Regions from separate parts of the Streptomyces sp. NPDC050418 genome, predicted to be linked through region 2. Evidence: predicted binding sites of a transcription regulator. Region 2 holds the regulator's gene; the other holds the start of a gene.
The links. The regulator HspR, encoded in region 2, represses chaperone genes until heat shock. The targets are predictions, from matches to a motif close to TTGAGNNNNNNNNNCTCAA.
Positions count from the first base shown of each region.

Region 1: a site for HspR is predicted at 1,514-1,532, ahead of dnaK (molecular chaperone DnaK). Genes of this name have one in related genera too.

Region 1 covers NZ_JBITIG010000001.1:897,700-902,110, reverse strand. Annotated here, with positions in the region: gene ACIBI4_RS04015 (OsmC family peroxiredoxin) at 1-320, shown strand, start outside; gene ACIBI4_RS04010 (S1 RNA-binding domain-containing protein) at 398-949, opposite strand; gene ACIBI4_RS04005 (VOC family protein) at 1,024-1,458, opposite strand; gene dnaK (molecular chaperone DnaK) at 1,578-3,455, shown strand; gene narI (respiratory nitrate reductase subunit gamma) at 3,480-4,205, opposite strand; gene narJ (nitrate reductase molybdenum cofactor assembly chaperone) at 4,202-4,411, opposite strand, start outside.
Region 2 covers NZ_JBITIG010000007.1:271,840-276,250, forward strand. Annotated here, with positions in the region: gene ACIBI4_RS19005 (LuxR C-terminal-related transcriptional regulator) at 1-655, opposite strand, end outside; gene ACIBI4_RS19010 (class I SAM-dependent methyltransferase) at 952-1,866, shown strand; gene ACIBI4_RS19015 (heat shock protein transcriptional repressor HspR) at 1,959-2,414, opposite strand; gene dnaJ (molecular chaperone DnaJ) at 2,420-3,607, opposite strand; gene grpE (nucleotide exchange factor GrpE) at 3,647-4,321, opposite strand; gene dnaK (molecular chaperone DnaK) at 4,318-4,411, opposite strand, start outside.

The DNA.
Region 1 (4,411 bases), on a different contig from region 2:
GGCCCTCGCGTGCGGAGGAGGCGAACGGCAAGACCAGCCCCGAGGAGCTGATCGCCGCCGCGCACTCCAGCTGCTTCTCGATGGCCCTCTCGCACGGCCTGGCCGGCGCGGGCACCCCGCCCACCAAGCTGGTGACCTCCGCCGACGTCACCTTCCAGCCGGGCACCGGCATCACCGGGATCCACCTCACGGTCGAGGGCGAGGTCCCGGGTGTCGACGAGGCCGCCTTCGTCGCCGCCGCGGAGAACGCGAAGGCCAACTGCCCGGTCAGCCAGGCCCTGACGGGCACCACGATCACCCTGAGCGCCAAGCTCGCCTGATCGCTCGCGCTCCTGCGCCCCCGTCCCGGACGTCGCGTCCGGTACGGGGGCGTTGCGCTGTGATGACCGCGTGGAGCTCAGTGCCAGGCGAGCGAGATCCGCCGGCGGTCGCAGTCGACCTCGGTGATCGCCACGTTCACGCCCGCACCCGGTTCGAGCGTGCCCCACTCGGGCCCACCGGGCAGATCCCGGTGCACCAGGCCTTCGAGGCCGCCGCCGAGCGCCACGAAGACCCCGAACGGCACGACCTTCGTCACCGTGCCCGGCAGGACGGCTCCCGGGGGATGCCCGTCCGCGAACGCCCGCAGCGGATCGGGCTGCAGCGCGCGGAGCGAGAGACGCGCCTCGCCCTGGTAGGTGTCGAAGCCGAGGAACGCGCACGTGATGTGCTGTCCCACCGCGACGACGTCGTGCACCGATTCGAACCGTACCCAGGACAGCTCGGGGAGCGTGAGGAAGCCGACGCCCGCGTAGAACGGGTGGGGCGGACCCTCGTCCAGGGCGACGAACACCCCGAAGTGCTCGATGGCGGCGACCGTTCCCCTCAGGCGCGTGCCACGTTCAAGGGAGCTGAGGAAGGCCCACAGTTCCGGGTGCTCGGCGCCCTGACGGTCGATGTCGAACAGCATGCGGCGAGCATGCCAGGACCCCTCCGGCCCAGGGAAGCCGCGGCCGGGGAACCCGCGGCCCAGGGAAGCGCAGCTCAGGCTCCGCCGAAGTCCGGCAGCGTCAGCGAACCGTCCTCGGCGAGCGGGAAGCCGGGGTTGTGCGCGACCTCCCACAGATGGCCGTCCGGATCGGCGAAGGTGCCCGAGTAGAAGCCGACGACGTTGACCGCGGCCGGTTTGCTCACCCGGCCGCCGGCCGAGGCCGCGGCGGCCAGCAGCGCGTCCACCTCGTCGTCCGAACGGACGTTGTGCGCCAGGACGATGCCACCGAACACCGGCCCCGCACCCGCGTCGACCCCCGCGTCCGCCGCGAGTTTCTCCCGGTCCCACAGGACGAGCGCCGAGCCGCCCGCCTGGAAGAAGACCGTCTCCTCGACCTCCTGGCCGCGCCAGCCGAGCGCCTCGTAGAAGCCCTTCGCGCGGGCGAGGTCAGTGACGCCCAGTGAGATCAGAGTGATGCGCTGCTCCATGACCCGACGGTACAACGGCGCAGGGGGAACACCACCGGACCGACCGTACGGGGCATTGACAACGGCCCGCTCAAGTTTTGTGCTGGAGAGCCGGAGTGGGGTGCGGGAAGGGGTCTGAGATGGCACGTGCGGTCGGGATCGATCTCGGGACGACGAACTCCGTGGTCGCCGTACTGGAAGGCGGCGATCCCACCGTGGTCGCCAACGCGGAGGGCGCCAGGACCACACCGTCCGTGGTGGCCTTCGCCAAGAACGGCGAGGTGCTCGTCGGCGAGGTCGCCAAGCGGCAGGCGGTCACGAACATCGAGCGCACCGCGCGCAGCGTCAAACGGCACATGGGGGAGACCGGGTGGCGTTTCCCGGACGAGGGGACGATCGACGGGAGCCGGTTACGGGCCCAGGAACTGTCCGCGCGCGTCCTGCAGAAGCTGAAGCGGGACACCGAGGCGTATCTCGGCGAGACGGTCTCGGACGCGGTGATCACCGTGCCCGCGTACTTCGACGACGCGCAGCGCCAGGCCACCAAGGAGGCCGGCGAGATCGCGGGCCTCAAGGTGCTCAGGATCATCAACGAGCCCACGGCTGCCGCGCTCGCGTACGGACTCGACCGCGGTGACGAGCAGACGGTCCTCGTGTTCGACCTGGGCGGTGGCACCTTCGACGTGTCGCTCCTGGAGATCGGTGACGGAGTCATCGAGGTCAAGGCCACCAACGGCGATACGAAACTCGGCGGGGACGACTGGGACCAGCGGGTCGTCGAATATCTGGTCAAGCAGTTCAAGAACGGGCACGGGATCGATCTCGCCAAGGACAAGATGGCCGTGCAGCGGCTGCGCGAGGCCGCCGAGAAGGCGAAGATCGAGCTGTCGAGCGCGAATGAGACGACCGTCAATCTGCCCTACATCACCGCGAGTTCGGCCGGTCCGCTGCATCTGGAGGAGAAGCTCACCCGGGCCCAGTTCCAGGAGCTGACCAAGGACCTCCTCGACCGCTGCAAGCAGCCCTTCCACCAGGCCGTGAAGGACGCCGGGATCGAGCTCTCGGCCGTGGACCATGTGATTCTCGTCGGCGGTTCGACCCGGATGCCCGCCGTCACCGAGCTGGTGAAGCAGCTCACCGGCAAGGAGCCGCACAAGGGCGTCAACCCGGACGAGGTCGTGGCGGTGGGCGCCGCGCTGCAGGCCGGTGTCATCCGCGGCGACGTGAAGGACGTGCTGCTGCTCGACGTCACCCCGTTGTCCCTCGGCATCGAGACCAAGGGCGGCATCATGACCAAGCTGATCGAGCGCAACACCACGATCCCCACCCGCCGTTCGGAAGTGTTCACCACCGCGGCCGACAACCAGCCCTCCGTCGGCATCCAGGTCTTCCAGGGCGAGCGGGAGATCGCCGCGTACAACAAGAAGCTCGGGGTCTTCGACCTCACCGGGCTGCCGCCCGCGCCGCGTGGAGTGCCGCAGATCGAGGTCACTTTCGACATCGACGCCAACGGGATCATGCACGTCTCGGCGAAGGACCTCGCGACCGGCCGCGAACAGAAGATGACCGTCACCGGCGGCTCGGCGCTGCCGAAGGACGACATCGACCGGATGATGCGCGAGGCCGAGCAGTACGCGGACGACGACCGCAAGCGCAGGGAGGCGGCCGAGACCCGCAACGGCGCCGAGCAACTGGCGTACCAGACCGAGCGGTTCATCGCCGACAACGCGGACCGGATCCCGGCGGACACGAAGACGGAGGTCGAGGACGCGCTCACCGAGCTCAAGCGTGTGATCGGGCAGCCGAGCGCCGACGTCGAGGAACTGCGGGGCGCCACCGAGAAGCTGGCGACGGTCAGCCAGCGGATGGGCCAGGCGATGTACGCACAGGCACAGGGCGCCCAGGAGCAGCGGGAGGCTGCACAGGACGCCCCGGCCGAGGACGCCGCGCCCCAGGACGACGTGGTCGACGCCGAGATCGTGGACGACGAACGCGACACCAAGGGGGGCGCGGCATAGGCGTCCCGTCGGACGTTTCGGGCGTTACGGCTTGGTGCGCTCCCACCCGCGCCGTTCCGGCCGCGCACCCAGCTGCGTCTCGTCCCGGCTGCGGTAGACCACGTACGGCCGGAACAGGTACTGCACGGGCGCGCTGAACATATGCACCAGACGCGTGAACGGGATCAGCGCGAACAGCAGCAGCCCGATGACGGCGTGGATCTGGAAGGTGAGCGGGACGCCCACCATCTTGTCCACGTCGGGCTGCAGCGTGAACAGGGAGCGGGCCCAAGGCGCGATGGTCTCGCGGTAGTTGTAGCCGTGCGACGGGCTGGAGTTGGTGAGTTTGGCCCACATGCCCATCACGATCGCGGCGAGCAGGACGAGGTACATCACCTTGTCGTTGGCCGTCGTCGCCTTGAACACGGGGGCCTTCGTGCGGCGGCGGTAGAGCAGCAGCACGATCCCGAGCACCGCGAGCGCACCGGCCGCCGTGCCGCCGTACAACGACAGCTTGTGGTACATGTCCTCGTCGAGCCCGACCTTGTCCGTCCACGACTCGGGGATGAACAGACCCATCAGATGGCCGACGAGCACGAAGAGCAGCCCGTAGTGGAACATCGGCGAGGCGATGTTGAGCAGCTTCGACTCGTAGACCTGCGAGGAGCGGGTGGTCCAGCCGAACTTGTCGTACTTGAACCGCCAGAAGGTGCCCGCGATCAGCAGCGCGATGGCCACATACGGCAGGACCCCCCAAAGAAGCGTGTTCATGAGGGCTCTCCCACGAGGGTGAAGGGTTCGAGGCCGACGGTTTCCACGGGCGGACCGCAGCGGGCCATCGCCATCGCGGCCGCCTTGTCCTTGGGGGAGGGGCCGGGCAGCGTCGCGCAGACGGCCTGCAGCACGCTCGCGTAGGGCGTGCCGTGATCGGTGAGGGCGAGCCGCAGCAATTCGAGCCCCGGCCGGAATTCGAGCAG
Region 2 (4,411 bases):
CCGAGCGGTCCGGACTGGCCGGAATGAACGCCACGGCGCGATCGAAAATCAGTAGGCGCTCGCCCACCTCGTCGAGCGTGCGGACCTCCACCGAGCCTTCCAGCTGCTCCAGGTAGGTCTCCAATCCCTGCCCGTGCCGGGCGACATGGGTGTACAGACTGCGGGTGCGCACCCCTCGTTCCTGCAGGTCGAGCGCGCGCGGCAGCGCCCCGCTCAGGTCACGCTCCGAACGGATACCGGACGGCTGCATGGCACGCAATTCCGCGACACAGGCGGCTGTCGCCTCGTCGATGGCGAGGTTGATACGCGGCATGCCTTCGAGCACCCTGAGTGCAGCACTCGGAGAAGCATTCGCTGCCCTGGGTACGGCACTTCGCTCGGCCATTCCGGCGAGCACGCCCGCCCTTCGTCGTATCTCCCCCAGCTCTCCCTCGAATTCCCGCAGCAGACGAGCGACCACCACGCCGGGATTCGTGGGCAGCAACCACGCCATGTCCAAGGGATCCGGGTGCAAGAGGCCCAACTCGACCAGGCAGCGCGCATCCGTCACCTTCGACCGCGAGATTCGCCCAGCCTGCAGCGCCGCCTGATAGGCCTCTTCTCCGGCGTCGCACAATTCCTCGACGTCATGCCGATGCGTATCGCCTTCGGCCACCGCCCTACCCCCAAATCCGGTACTCCGCGCCCATTATCCCGGGGCTCGACGCAGAACTGACGCCACCTGACCCATCCCCTCACCTCCCCCACAAATGCAGCCAAGCCCAAGAGGGCCCACCCGTCCACGAGAACCGGAACATCCCGGCCACCACCCTTGAAGACAAAGGGCCCTCACCTTCAGCACCGCACACAAAAGGACCACCCCCTTCCGTAGCCCAACTGCCATCCCCGCTTCTCCCGCAGGGGCCCGCACATTGGTTGTGACGGGGAGAGCCTCGGCCTACGGTCCACGCCATGCGAGCGCTCATCACCAGCAAGGCCGGCAGGCGTACCCTGCGGCCCATCGTCCAGCTCATAGACCAGCGAGTGGAACGCCAGGTCCGGCGTGTCATCGAGGAGTCCGGACGGGCCGAGGTGACGCAGCAGGAGCTGAACCGGCTGCGGAACCGGCAGCGGCCGTTGGAGCTGTTCTTCGACGGCACCGGGCGAGGGGCGTCCAGGCTGCCTTCCGCGCCTCATCTCAACCGGACCATCAGTGAGTTGACCGAGGTGACGGGCGCCGGGCAGGAGGCCGTCGAGCGGACCGTCGCGCAGGCATTCCGGCTGCTCATCGCATTGGAGGCGCTGGGTGTGGGGCGGATCGCGGGCGGCACGATGAACATCGTGGGCAAGCTGTCCGCCGTGCCGCTGCTCGATCCGCCGAACGACGAGTTCCTGGAGATCGGGACGCTGTACGGGATGTTCAGCGCCGGGATGAGCCGGATGATGCAGCGGGCCGGCCGCACGCCGGAGCTGACGATCGTCGACCCCTTGGCAGGCAGCCAGCTGCAGCCCGGGGCCACGATGGGCGTCGACGCTTCCGGTACGCCCGTGAACGAGGCCGCCGTACGCACCAACCTGTCACTCGTCGGCGCCGACGCCCGTATCCGGCAAGGGTTTTCGGAGGACCCGGAGGTCCGCGCCGAGATCTCCGACCGCGAGTACGGCGTGATCATCGTGGACGGTGACCACTCCGCCGCGGGCGTCGCCGCCGATCTCGAGTGGGCCGAACAGATCGCCGCGCCAGGCGGGGTGGTCGTGCTCGACGACTTCGGTCACCCCAAGTGGCAGGGGATCAAGGAGGCGTTCGATAAGCACATGGCAGGTCGGACCCGGTTCCGGTTCCTCGGGCAGGTCGCCCACTCCGGCTACCTCAAGGCAGAGGGGTAGCGGGGGCAGCGGCTTCAGTACAGCGAAGAAGGCCCCTTCCTGTCAGTGGCAGGAAGGGGCCCTCGTTCAGGCCGTGGGGAGCGGGACGCCGCTCAGTCCGTGGGCTTCTTCGGCCGCCACACCACGAGCGCCGACGTCTGCTGGACCTCCTGATAGGGCACCAGATCGCGGCGGTACGAGGCGTGCACCGCCGCTTCACGTTGCTGCAGCGTGGCGGCGGCTCCCTCCAGCGCGGCGGCGAGTTCGGCCACGCGGGACTGCAGCGCGGCGACCTGGTTCTCCAGCTCGATGATGCGCTTGATGCCGGCCAGGTTGATGCCCTCGTCCTGCGACAGCGCCTGCACCTGGCGGAGCAGTTCGATGTCGCGGGCCGAGTAGCGCCGGCCCCGGCCCGCGGTGCGGTCCGGGGAGACGAGACCGAGGCGGTCGTACTGCCTCAGGGTCTGCGGGTGCAGGCCGGACAGCTGCGCCGCCACCGAGATGACGTAGACCGGTGTCTCGTCGGTCAGTTCGTACGGATTACGGCTTCGCCCCGAGCGGCTGTCCATGTGCCTCATGCTCCCTTCGCGGCCTGGAAGAGTTCTGCCCGGGGATCGTGGTCCTCAGTCGCCTCGGCATAGGCGGTGAGGGCGTCACGCGCCCCGTCGGAAAGCTCCGTCGGCACGGCCACTTCGACCGTGACGAGGAGGTCGCCCCGCGTCCCGTCCTTGCGGACCGCACCCTTTCCGCGGGCGCGCATGGTGCGGCCGTTGGGGGTGCCCGGGGGCAGTTTGAGCTTGACCGCGGGGCCGCCCAGGGTCGGGACCCTGATCTCGCCGCCGAGGGTCGCCTCGGTGAAGGACACCGGGACGGTCACCGTGAGGTTGTCGTCCTTGCGGCCGAACACCGGGTGCTTGTCCACGTGCACGACGACGTACAAGTCGCCCGCGGGCCCGCCCCGTTCACCGGGTGCGCCCTTGCCGCGCAGCCGGATCCGCTGGCCGTCCGAGACGCCCGCCGGGATCCGGACCTGCATGGTGCGCGAGGACTTGGCGCGGCCGGAGCCCTTGCAGACCTCGCAGGGGTCCTGGGCGATGAGGCCGCGGCCCTTGCAGTCCACACACGGGTCGGTGAGCGAGAAGCCGCCACCGCCGCCGCGCGAGACCTGGCCGGTGCCGACACAGGTCGGGCACACGCGAGGCGTGCCGTTCTTGTCGCCGGTGCCCGAACAGGCCTTGCAGGGCTGCTGCGAGGACATCCGCAGCGGGACGGTCGCGCCGTCCACCGCCTCGGTGAAGGACAGGGTGACCTCGGACTCGATGTCCTGGCCGCGGCGGGGCTGGGTCCGCGGACCCGTGCCGGTGCCGCCGCGGTTGAACAGCCCGCCGAACACGTCCCCGAGGCCGCCCCCGAAGGTGCCGCCCTGGGTGCCCTGCGAACCGCCCGCGCCGCCGCCGAAGAGGTCGCCGAGGTCGAAGTTGAACGAGCCGCCGCCCGCGCCGGGACCGGCACGGAAGCCGCCGTTCCCGAACAGGGCGCGCGCCTCGTCGTACTCCTTGCGCTTCTTCGGGTCACCGAGGACGTCGTTCGCCTCGGAGATCTCCTTGAAGCGCTCCTCCGCCTTGGCGTTGCCCTTGTTGGCGTCCGGGTGGAACTCGCGGGCGAGCTTGCGGTACGCCTTCTTGATCTCGGCCTCGGTGGCGTCCTTCGGGACGCCGAGGACCTTGTAGTAGTCCTTCTCGATGAAGTCCTTGGTGCTCATCCCCGGCGTCCCTCCTCACGTCTACCGGTGGTGATCGCGTCAGCCCTCGTCCGGGCCACCGCTCTCCTTGTCGTCAGCGGCCGCGTCATCGGCGTCCTTGGCCGCCTGCGCGCCCGGCTGGGGCTCGGCGACGGCCACCCGCGCGGGGCGGATGGTGCGCTCGCCGATGCGATACCCGGGCTGCAGGATCGCGACGCAGGTCGTCTCCGTGACGTCCGGCGCGTACGAGTGCATCAGGGCCTCGTGGATCGTCGGGTCGAAGGGCTCGCCCTCCTTGCCGAACTGCTGCAGGCCCATCTTCGCCGCGACCGTCTCCAGGGATTCGGCCACGGACTTGAACCCGCCCACGAGCTCGCCGTGTTCACGGGCGCGCCCGATGTCGTCGAGCACCGGGAGCAGCTCGGTCAGGAGGTTCGCCACGGCGATCTCCTTGACCGTGATCCGGTCGCGCTCCACCCGGCGGCGGTAGTTCTGGTACTCGGCCTGCAGCCGCTGGATGTCCGCGGTGCGCTCGTTGAGCGCCGTACGCATCTGGTCCAGCTGCGCCGTCAGCGCCACTGTCGCGTCCCCGGCCGGGGCCGCCCCCTCCTTCTCAGGAGCGGGGGCGGCCTTCGGCTCGGCGGACTCGGCGGCCTCGGAGGTGTCGCCGTTGTCGCCGGAGGAGACGTCGGTGGGCTCGTTCTGCTCGTCGAACCCGGGGGTCTCCTCGGTCACGCGGCACCGCCCTTGTCAAAGTTGGGCTTCTCGTCGTCGACGATCTCGGCGTCCACGACGTCGTCCTCGGCCTTGGCCTCGCCCGGCTGG